2 regions of the Mesorhizobium sp. M8A.F.Ca.ET.202.01.1.1 genome follow, and region 2 is predicted to be linked to the other one. Evidence: riboswitches for the same ligand, from Rfam matches in the RefSeq annotation. Region 2 holds a riboswitch; the other holds the start of a gene.
What was found. Region 2 has a riboswitch for cobalamin ahead of EN845_RS15740 (DUF1636 family protein). Riboswitches for the same ligand answer to the same signal wherever they lie in the genome.
Positions count from the first base shown of each region.

Region 1 (4,206 bases), on a different contig from region 2:
AGCGACAGGCCAGGCATGTGGCCCCCGAGCAGTTCGAGTTCCTTGCGGAAGATGATTTCTTCCGGGCGCCGCGCGCAGTTGACGAAACCGACATCGGTCCATGGCGCACAGTCGTTCAGCCAGCGCAGCATCGACATCATCGGCGTCACGCCGGAGCCGGCCGAGACGAACAGATATTTCGCCGCCGGATGGCTGTGCAGTGAAAAGTCGCCGCCCGGTCCATAGGCCTTGACGTGCGAGCCGGGCGCCAGGTGATCGAACATCCAGCGTGTGCCGATGCTGCCCGCCTGCGCCTTCACCGTCACCGCGATCGAGAACGGCCGCGACGGCGACGACGACAGCGTGTAGGTGCGCATCAGCGGCCCATCCGGCGTCGGCAGTTCCAGCGTCACGAACTGGCCCGGCTTGTAGCGGAACCAGGTCTGGTTGTCGGACCGGAAGGTGAAGGTCTTGACGTCGGGCGCCTCGTCGCTGACACCGGTCACTTCCAGCACCTGCAGCCTGTCGTTCCAGGGCGCCATCTGGTCGAGATGGCGATAGAGGCCAAGGTCGGTCATCGCATTCATCCCTGCATACCTTTCATTTTGCGGATGTCGTGATCCCAAAACCGCTGCACACTTTTGGGTGACATGCGCTAGGCGACGCTGCGCAGCGCCGGCCGCCCGCCTTCGGCCAGGCGCGGACCGATGAAGCGGGCATACCAGTCGACGAACTGGATGACGCCGCCTTCATGCAGCTCCGAATACGGGCCGGGTTCATAGGCCGGCGACAGGATACCGAAAGCGTTCTCCTCGACGATCCGGCGGTCCTGGTCGTTGGTCTCGGTCCAGACATGGGTGAGTTCGGCGAGATCGTAGTCGACACCCTCGACCGCGTCCTTGTGCACCAACCACTTCGTCGTCACTGCCGTTTCGGTGGCGCTGACCGGCAGCACGCGGAAGGTGACGGCATGATCAACGAGGATGTGGTTCCAGGTCGTCGGGTAGTGATAGTGCATCAGCGTGCCGATGCGGTCGGCCGAAACGCTGTCGGACAGGTCCTTCCTCACCGCCCGCTTGCCGGTCATCGTGTAGCTCTGGGCGTCGCGCAGCAGCGGCGCGCGGGTGGCGCGGTATTGCCCGGCCGGGTCGATGCGGAATTTGCTGGGCAGGCCAACAGCTTCGCACTTCGCCCAGTGCGCCAGCATCTCCGGATCGCTGTCGGCGCCTTGCACGCCGGTCACGGTCGGTGCTTCCGGGAAGGTCTTGCACAGTTCGGGATGATTGCCCGCGCAATGATAGCATTCGCGGTTGTTTTCCCAGACCAGCTTCCAATTGCCCTTCTCGATGATCGTGCTCTCGAAGGCGATCTTGGCCTCGCTCAGCCGGTGCGGCTTGAGATAGGGCTCGATCATCGCCCGCATCGGCGCGAAGTCGGCCGGCTCCTTGGCCAGGCAGATGAAGACATAGCCGGCGACGCTTTCGCAGGCGACCGGCTTCAGCCCGAACTGGCTCTTGTCGAACCCCTCGGCCATCTGGCGGGCGAACAGCAGGCGCCCGTCCAGCTCATAGGTCCACTGGTGATAGGGACAGACCAGTTTGGCGGCCATGCCCTTGTCGCTGTTGCAGACGCGGCTGCCGCGATGGCGGCAGGAATTGTGGAAGGCGTTGATCTTGCCCTGCTGATCGCGCACCAGCACGATAGGATAGTCGCCGATCTGCACGGTGATGAAGCTGCCCGGCTTGGGCAATTCGCAATCATGGCCGATGAACAGCCAGTCGCGATACCAGATCAGCTCCATGTCGAGCTTGAAGTAGTCCGGGTCGGTGTAAAAAGGCTGTTCCAGCGAAAAGCCTTGTCTGCGGCTGTTCAAGAGCCTCAGCATGTCGTTGCGCGCGTCCATGTCCTGTCCTCATTTTCAAGGACTGAACTGGTGGTGATTGAGGAAGGACTGGACGCAGATCGGCGCAAAGCCGGACAAACACCATCCGCCTCTTGACCGCCCACCGCGATCAGTCGAGTTCTAGCCATCTCGGGCTGGTTTCCGGGCTCTGGAGTCGTCCTTACGGACCATCGCGACACCTTCCCAGGCTTACGCCCAGTGGTCTCCCGTTGCGACTTGAACTCCACCACCGTTGCGGGGGCAGCGCCGGAATCTGACCGGCTTCCCAATTCTCCGCTCCGTCGTCACGCAGCGGCACCTGAGATGCCTGATCTAATCACGGCAGGGTTTGCGACATCGGCATGAAAGCGACATCGCATCCATGCGGCGCGACACGCATGCTGGAACGTCGTGACAGGGGTCGCATCATCAAATCGCCTTCTGTCGCCAGGCGCGCCGGCACCGTTTTTTCGACCCCTTTGCCGGGGGCGAAAAGGTTAACAGTTTCGAAAAGTGACTATTAGCAGATTCTAAAATCGAACCGAACGGTTCGTTTCTGTTGACGGTGCGTGCAGGACGGTGTGAACGCCGAGCCTCCGATACAGTTGGTGATCGGGGTGCCATTTTTAGCTAACTGATTGATATAACGACAGAAAATAACAGATGTGGAAATCACTGGCACAATTTCAAGTGGTAGAGTCATGGTCCACGCTGAACAACTTCGTGATTGGAAACAGCAGAGGTCCTCTCCCACATCGGGGCGGTCCGAACGACGCGATTTTAATCCCAAGACACGCCGCTAGACGGACGGAAAAATACTGGAGTACCCAAAATGAAAAAGATTGTTCTCACTGCCGCCGCCCTTCTGGCCATTTCCGGCAGCGCCTTCGCTGGTAGCGACCATTACGGTTCGAACGCCGCCACCCCCGCTGCCACTGTCGACAGCTCGTACACCGCTTCGACCAGCAAGTCGGAGCCGGCTGCTCAGACGCCTGCCCAGGGCGCCGACCACAATCTCTTCGGCAACAACTAACAGCCGATCCCCGGCTTGCGGCGGGGCGACCCTGCCGCGCGGGGTGGATGCCACAAATTCAGGAGTACCTAAAATGAACAAGATCCTCATTGCCGCCGCCGCCGTCTTGGCCCTCTCCGGCAGCGCCTTTGCCGGCAGCGACAACTACGGTTCGAGCGGTGCCAACCAGGCGGCTGTCACGTCGACCGACAACGCGAACACCGCGTCGATCGGCAAGTCGGCTCCGGCCACCGAGGCGCCTACCCGGCCGGGTAGCGATCGCAACCTCTTCGGCCGTTGACGCCTGTTGCGAGTGGCGGGCTCGCTCGCCACTCGTGGAATTCAAGACGTTAGGAGTATTGGAAATGAACAAGATCCTCATTGCTGCCGCCGCCGTTCTGGCCCTCTCCGGCAGCGCTTTCGCCGGCAGTGACAACTATGGCTCCAATGGCGCCAATCAGCCCACTGCATCGTCGACCGTCAATGTCGATACGTCGCATACGGGTTCGGTCCGCAACAGCGACTCACCCATCTACAAGCTGCTCAACTCGTCCGGCGACGTGCAGAAGTCCGCCCCTCACGGCGCAGACCGCAATCTCTTCGGCAACAACTAACCAGCCGTCGTGATGTATAAAAAGAGAGCGGCGGGCCTGCCCGCTGCTCTCTTTTTTTGTTGTCGAGACATGGCTGGCCTCAGGCGGCTTTTGCTTCCGCTTCGTGCAGCGCGAACGACCGTCCATCCGCATCGAAGATATGAAGGTCGCCGGCATTGGCGGTCAACTGCAGCGTCGAGCCGCGCCTGACCTCGACATTGCCCGGCAGCTTGGTCACCAGCGGCAGGTCGGCACGGCCGATGTCGATATAGACCAACTGAACCTCGCCGAGCTGCTCGACATAATCGACCGTCCCCTCGAACAGATAGTCCGCACCACTGGCGATCGCGAGATCTTCCGGCCGCACGCCGAAGCTGACCGCCGCTCCCTTTGCCGAAGCAGGCGTCGCGATCGGCACCGTCGCCTTGCGGCCGCCGACATGGCTGATGATGGTCGGGTTGCCCGTCTTGTCGACCGTGGCCGGCAGGATGTTCATGGCCGGCGAGCCGATGAACTGGGCGACGAATAGGTTGCCGGGGTTCTTGTAGAGCTCCATGGGCGTGCCGACCTGCTCGATGTGGCCATCCTTTAGCACCACGATGCGGTCGGCCAGCGTCATCGCCTCGACCTGGTCGTGGGTGACATAGATCATGGTCGTGTTGGGCATCGATTCCTTGAGCTTGGCGATCTCGATACGCGTGGCGACGCGCAGTGCCGCGTCAAGGTTCGACAGCGGTTCG
Region 1 covers NZ_SRUN01000018.1:116,233-120,438, forward strand. The annotation lists gene EN845_RS30330 (hybrid-cluster NAD(P)-dependent oxidoreductase) at 1-557, opposite strand, end outside; gene EN845_RS30335 (aromatic ring-hydroxylating dioxygenase subunit alpha) at 635-1,882, opposite strand; cobalamin riboswitch at 1,997-2,199, opposite strand; gene EN845_RS30340 (DUF680 domain-containing protein) at 2,694-2,894, shown strand; gene EN845_RS30345 (DUF680 domain-containing protein) at 2,968-3,174, shown strand; gene EN845_RS30350 (DUF680 domain-containing protein) at 3,239-3,487, shown strand; gene ugpC (sn-glycerol-3-phosphate ABC transporter ATP-binding protein UgpC) at 3,567-4,206, opposite strand, start outside.
Region 1: linked by a shared signal. The riboswitch ahead of EN845_RS30335 (aromatic ring-hydroxylating dioxygenase subunit alpha) and the one ahead of EN845_RS15740 (DUF1636 family protein) in region 2 are both predicted to bind cobalamin.

Region 2 (4,206 bases):
AATAGCCAAGCAGGCCGTCGAGTTCGGCGCGTGGCAGCGTCGAGGCTTCGATCAGCCTGAGATCCTCGTCATGGCTTTCACCCGGAAGCAGCGCCAGTTTGATGCCGCGCTCACGGGCAATCACCGCCAGCTGGTCGCAGCCATAGCGCCACCAGTCGTTGCCGCCGAGGATGCGCACCAGGATGACCTTGGCATGGCGGGCGACGCTGTCGATCCAGAGGTCGACGGACATGGGATGGCGCAGATCGCGCAGTGCCGCAAGCCGCATGGAGGGCAGGCGGTCGGCGTCCGCCTTCCACGCCGCCGCCAGTCCGGCGAGATCGCTGTCGGTGAAGGACAAGGCCACGATATCCGCCGGCGTCTGCCTGAGATCGACAGGCTCGGCGAGGTCGTCAAGCGAAGCGGAGGTCGTGGTGAGGATGTGCATCGCGGTCCGTGTCTGAAATCAGCCGGCGAGGATACCTTCGATCGCCGGACGGTTCAGCCCCTTGAGACCAATGACGACCAGGCGCGAGCGGCGGTCGTCCTCGGCGCTCCAGGCACGGTCATAGTAATGATTGACGCGTGGGCCGACGGCCTGCAGCAGGAGCCGCATCGGCTTGCCGCCGACCTCGACGAAGCCTTTTACACGCAGCACGTTTTCGTGTTCGGCGGCCTCTGCGACACGTTTTGCCAGATCGTCGGGATTGGCAATCGAGGGAATGTCGACGATGAATGTGTCGAAGTCGTCATGCTCGTGGTCGAATGCGCCGTCGTGATGGGACTTGCGGTTCTCGATGTCGTCCTCGACGGCAAGACCAAGCCCGAGCAGCACCGAGGGATCGACCTTGCCATGCGACGTCGGCACGATCTTCACCGCGCGGGCGGAGTGTTCGTTGACGATGGCGTTGGCGCGGGCCGAGCCCTCGGCGTCCATCAGGTCGCTCTTCGACAGGATGATCAGGTCGGCGCAGGCGATCTGGTCCTCGAACACCTCTTCGACCGGATCGTCATGGTCGAGGCTTTCGTCCCCGGCGCGTTGCGCCTGCAGGGCTTCCATGTCGTTGGCGACGCGGCCTTCCGCAAGTGCGGGACCGTCGACCACGGCGATGACGCCATCGACGGTGACGCGGCTTTTCACCGTCGGCCACTGGAACGCCTGGACCAGAGGTTTGGGGAGGGCGAGACCGGAGGTTTCGATCAGGATGTGGTCGACCTTCGGCGTCAGCGACAGGATCTGGTCGAGCGCTGGCACGAAATCGTCGGCGACGGTGCAGCAGATGCAGCCATTGGCCAGTTCGACGATGTTTTCCTCGGGGCAGGTGTCGATACCGCAGCCCTTGAGGATTTCGCCGTCGATGCCGATATCGCCGAATTCGTTGACGATGATGGCAATCCGCTTGCCGCCGGCATTTTCCAGGAGATGGCGGACCAGCGTCGTCTTGCCGGCGCCGAGGAAGCCGGTAACGACGGTGCAGGGAACGCGGGAGAGATTGCCGGCCGAATTTGGAGCGGTCATATCAAGTCCTTCAGCATGTCGAGAGGAGGGATGCGGGCAACGAGGCCGCGCTTGAGGCTATCGGGCCGGCCGCGCCAGGGAATGAGGCCGTCGGTCGAGGTGGCGAAGAGTTTCGCGCCGGCGACGAGATCGGCGCCGCTGGTTGTGGTCAGGTCGCCGAACACATAGCTCCAGCATCCGTCGCGCAGGATCGCGGCGCTCAGCCTGCGCTTGCAATTGCCGAGGCATTCGACCGTGCGGATGCGAATTTGCTCGCCCGAGGCGGCTTGGCGGGTATCTTCAGCCAAAAGTTCGCCGGCCCGGGGATGGGCGTCGGAACCGGTCTCGTCGCGACAGGAGGCGCAGACGATGACAGTGATGCCGGCCAGGGAATCATCCCCGCCGGACGAAATGTCCGTTGTTTCAGCCGAGAAACTGCTGTCGCGATCCAAATCAGGCTCCTTGCCCGGAAAACCCGCCGGGCGATCGGATTCTTGCATTCCAGACGGCAGGTCTCCTGGCTCGCGGGTCATCGCCTTGGGTAGCCGCCTTCCCGGGACAATCCCAGTGGCTTTCGGCCTTGGCTCTTCGCTTACAGTTGCGGGGACAGCCGCGGATTTGGGCTTTTCGGCCCGCACCGCATTCCCTCTTGGCTCCTCCCTTTGCCGAGAGGAGACCGTCTGGATCGGATTTAGGCTCTTGCGGGCAGCGGTGTCAACGCGAGCTTACGACACCGCGATGTCGGACAGCGCCGGGCCGAGGTCGCCGGCAGGCGTCACTTCGATGCGTTCAAGCCCAAGCCAGCCCTGCATCTGCTTCAATTCCTCGAAAAGTTCAGCGGCGGTTTCAGGCGGCGCGCCGGGCTCGGCATAGGCGGCATGGACGCGCAGGACACTGGCCGGCCGGTCGGCTTTGAGGTCGACGCGCGCCACGATCTTGTCGCCAAGCAGGAAGGGCAGGACATAGTAGCCGTATTGGCGCTTCTCGGCCGGGGTGTAGATTTCGATGCGATAGTGAAAATCGAACAGCCGCTCCGAGCGCGAGCGCGCGAAGACGACGGGATCGAACGGCGCCAGCAGGGCGCGGGCCTCGATCTTGCGTGGCAAACGCGCATCCCTATGAAGGTAAGCTGGCTTGTCCCACCCCTCGACACGGACCGGCAACAACTCGCCGAGTTCGACCAGTTCCTCGAGCCGGCCTTTCATGTCGGCGGGGGAGAGCCGGAAATAGTCGCGCAGGTCGCCTGATGTGGCGATGCCGTGGGCGCGGGCGGAAATGCGCAGCAATTCGCGATGTGCATCCTCGGCCGCCGGTACCGGCAGGTCGAGGATCGCTTGCGGCAGCACCCGCTCCGGCAGGTCATAGAAGCGCTCGAAACCGCGCCGGTGCGCCGTGGTGATGCGGCCGGCCCAGAACAGCCATTCGAAGGCGTGCTTGGCGCGGCTCCAACCCCACCAGCCGCCGGAGCCTTTCTGGCCTTCCAGCGCCGAAGCGGCGATCGGGCCACGATCGACGACCTGGCGGTAGATCTCTTCTATATAGGCAGCGTGCTCACGGCCCCATTTGGCCAGCCCCAGATACATTTCATCGCCTTGCTCGGCGCGCTGCATGCGCCAGCGCATCAGCGGGTACGTCTCGACCGGCAGGAATGAGGCCTCGTGTGCCCAATATTCGAACACCGTGCGCTTGCGCGTCACGGCGGCGTTGTCGAGCAAGGCGACGGGATAGGGACCCAGACGCGAATAGAGCGGCATATAGTGGGCACGCACCACCGCACTGACGGAATCGATCTGCAGCAGGCCGGTGCGGGACAGAACGCGGGCGAAATGGCGGCGGTCGGGCATGCCGGCGGGGCGGGGATCGAGAAATCCCTGAGCGGCGAGCGCGATGCGCCGGGCGGCGGCTAGCGAGATCTTTTCCTTCATGCAGGCGTCACTCTGAGGGTGCTTTGACAAAGATGTGATGGGTGATTCCAGCCCATGCTAGCAGGGTTTTGGCGGCAACCCTGTCAGGAGAGAAAAGTGGAGTAAAAAGAGAAGGAAATCAAACAGGAGCCTATGAGACCAGTTTCTCCCGGAATGCCGTCCAGCTCGTTGTTTTGAACAAGGTTTGACTTGCTTCGCTGGAAGTGCTGCGCTAACCCTCGCCGCGTTGCAGCATAGGCTCCTTAAAACGGTTCAGCGGTTAAACTGTCACGCTTCCGCATTAAGGTCCGGTGCTGTAATCAACGTGGATTGGCGCCAACGGAAAGCCGCTGCATGAACGCACTCCTCAGTTCGTACCTGCCCATCGTCCTGTTCATCGGCGTGGCGCTGGTGGTCGGCCTGGCGCTGCTGGTCGCACCGTTCCTGGTGGCCTACCGCAACCCCGATCCCGAAAAGCTGTCCGCCTACGAGTGCGGTTTCAACTCGTTCGACGATGCCCGCATGAAGTTCGACATTCGTTTCTACCTGGTGTCGATCCTGTTCATCATCTTCGACCTCGAAGTGGCCTTCCTGTTTCCCTGGGCAGTGTCCTTCTCGAAGATCGGCATGCTCGGCTTCTGGTCGATGATGGTGTTTTTGGCGGTGCTGACCATCGGCTTTGCCTATGAATGGAAAAAAGGAGCGCTGGAATGGGATTGAACGACAGTTCAGGCACCCTCGTCGCGCCAAAGCCCAAGGGCATCATCGATCCCAACACCGGCAGGCCGGTGGGGGAGGACGATCCCTTCTTCCTCGAAATCAACA
Region 2 covers NZ_SRUN01000006.1:204,576-208,781, forward strand. The annotation lists gene EN845_RS15730 (cobaltochelatase subunit CobN) at 1-427, opposite strand, end outside; gene cobW (cobalamin biosynthesis protein CobW) at 446-1,498, opposite strand; gene EN845_RS15740 (DUF1636 family protein) at 1,495-1,929, opposite strand; cobalamin riboswitch at 1,967-2,173, opposite strand; gene EN845_RS15745 (winged helix-turn-helix domain-containing protein) at 2,203-3,402, opposite strand; gene EN845_RS15750 (NADH-quinone oxidoreductase subunit A) at 3,736-4,101, shown strand; gene EN845_RS15755 (NADH-quinone oxidoreductase subunit B) at 4,092-4,206, shown strand, end outside.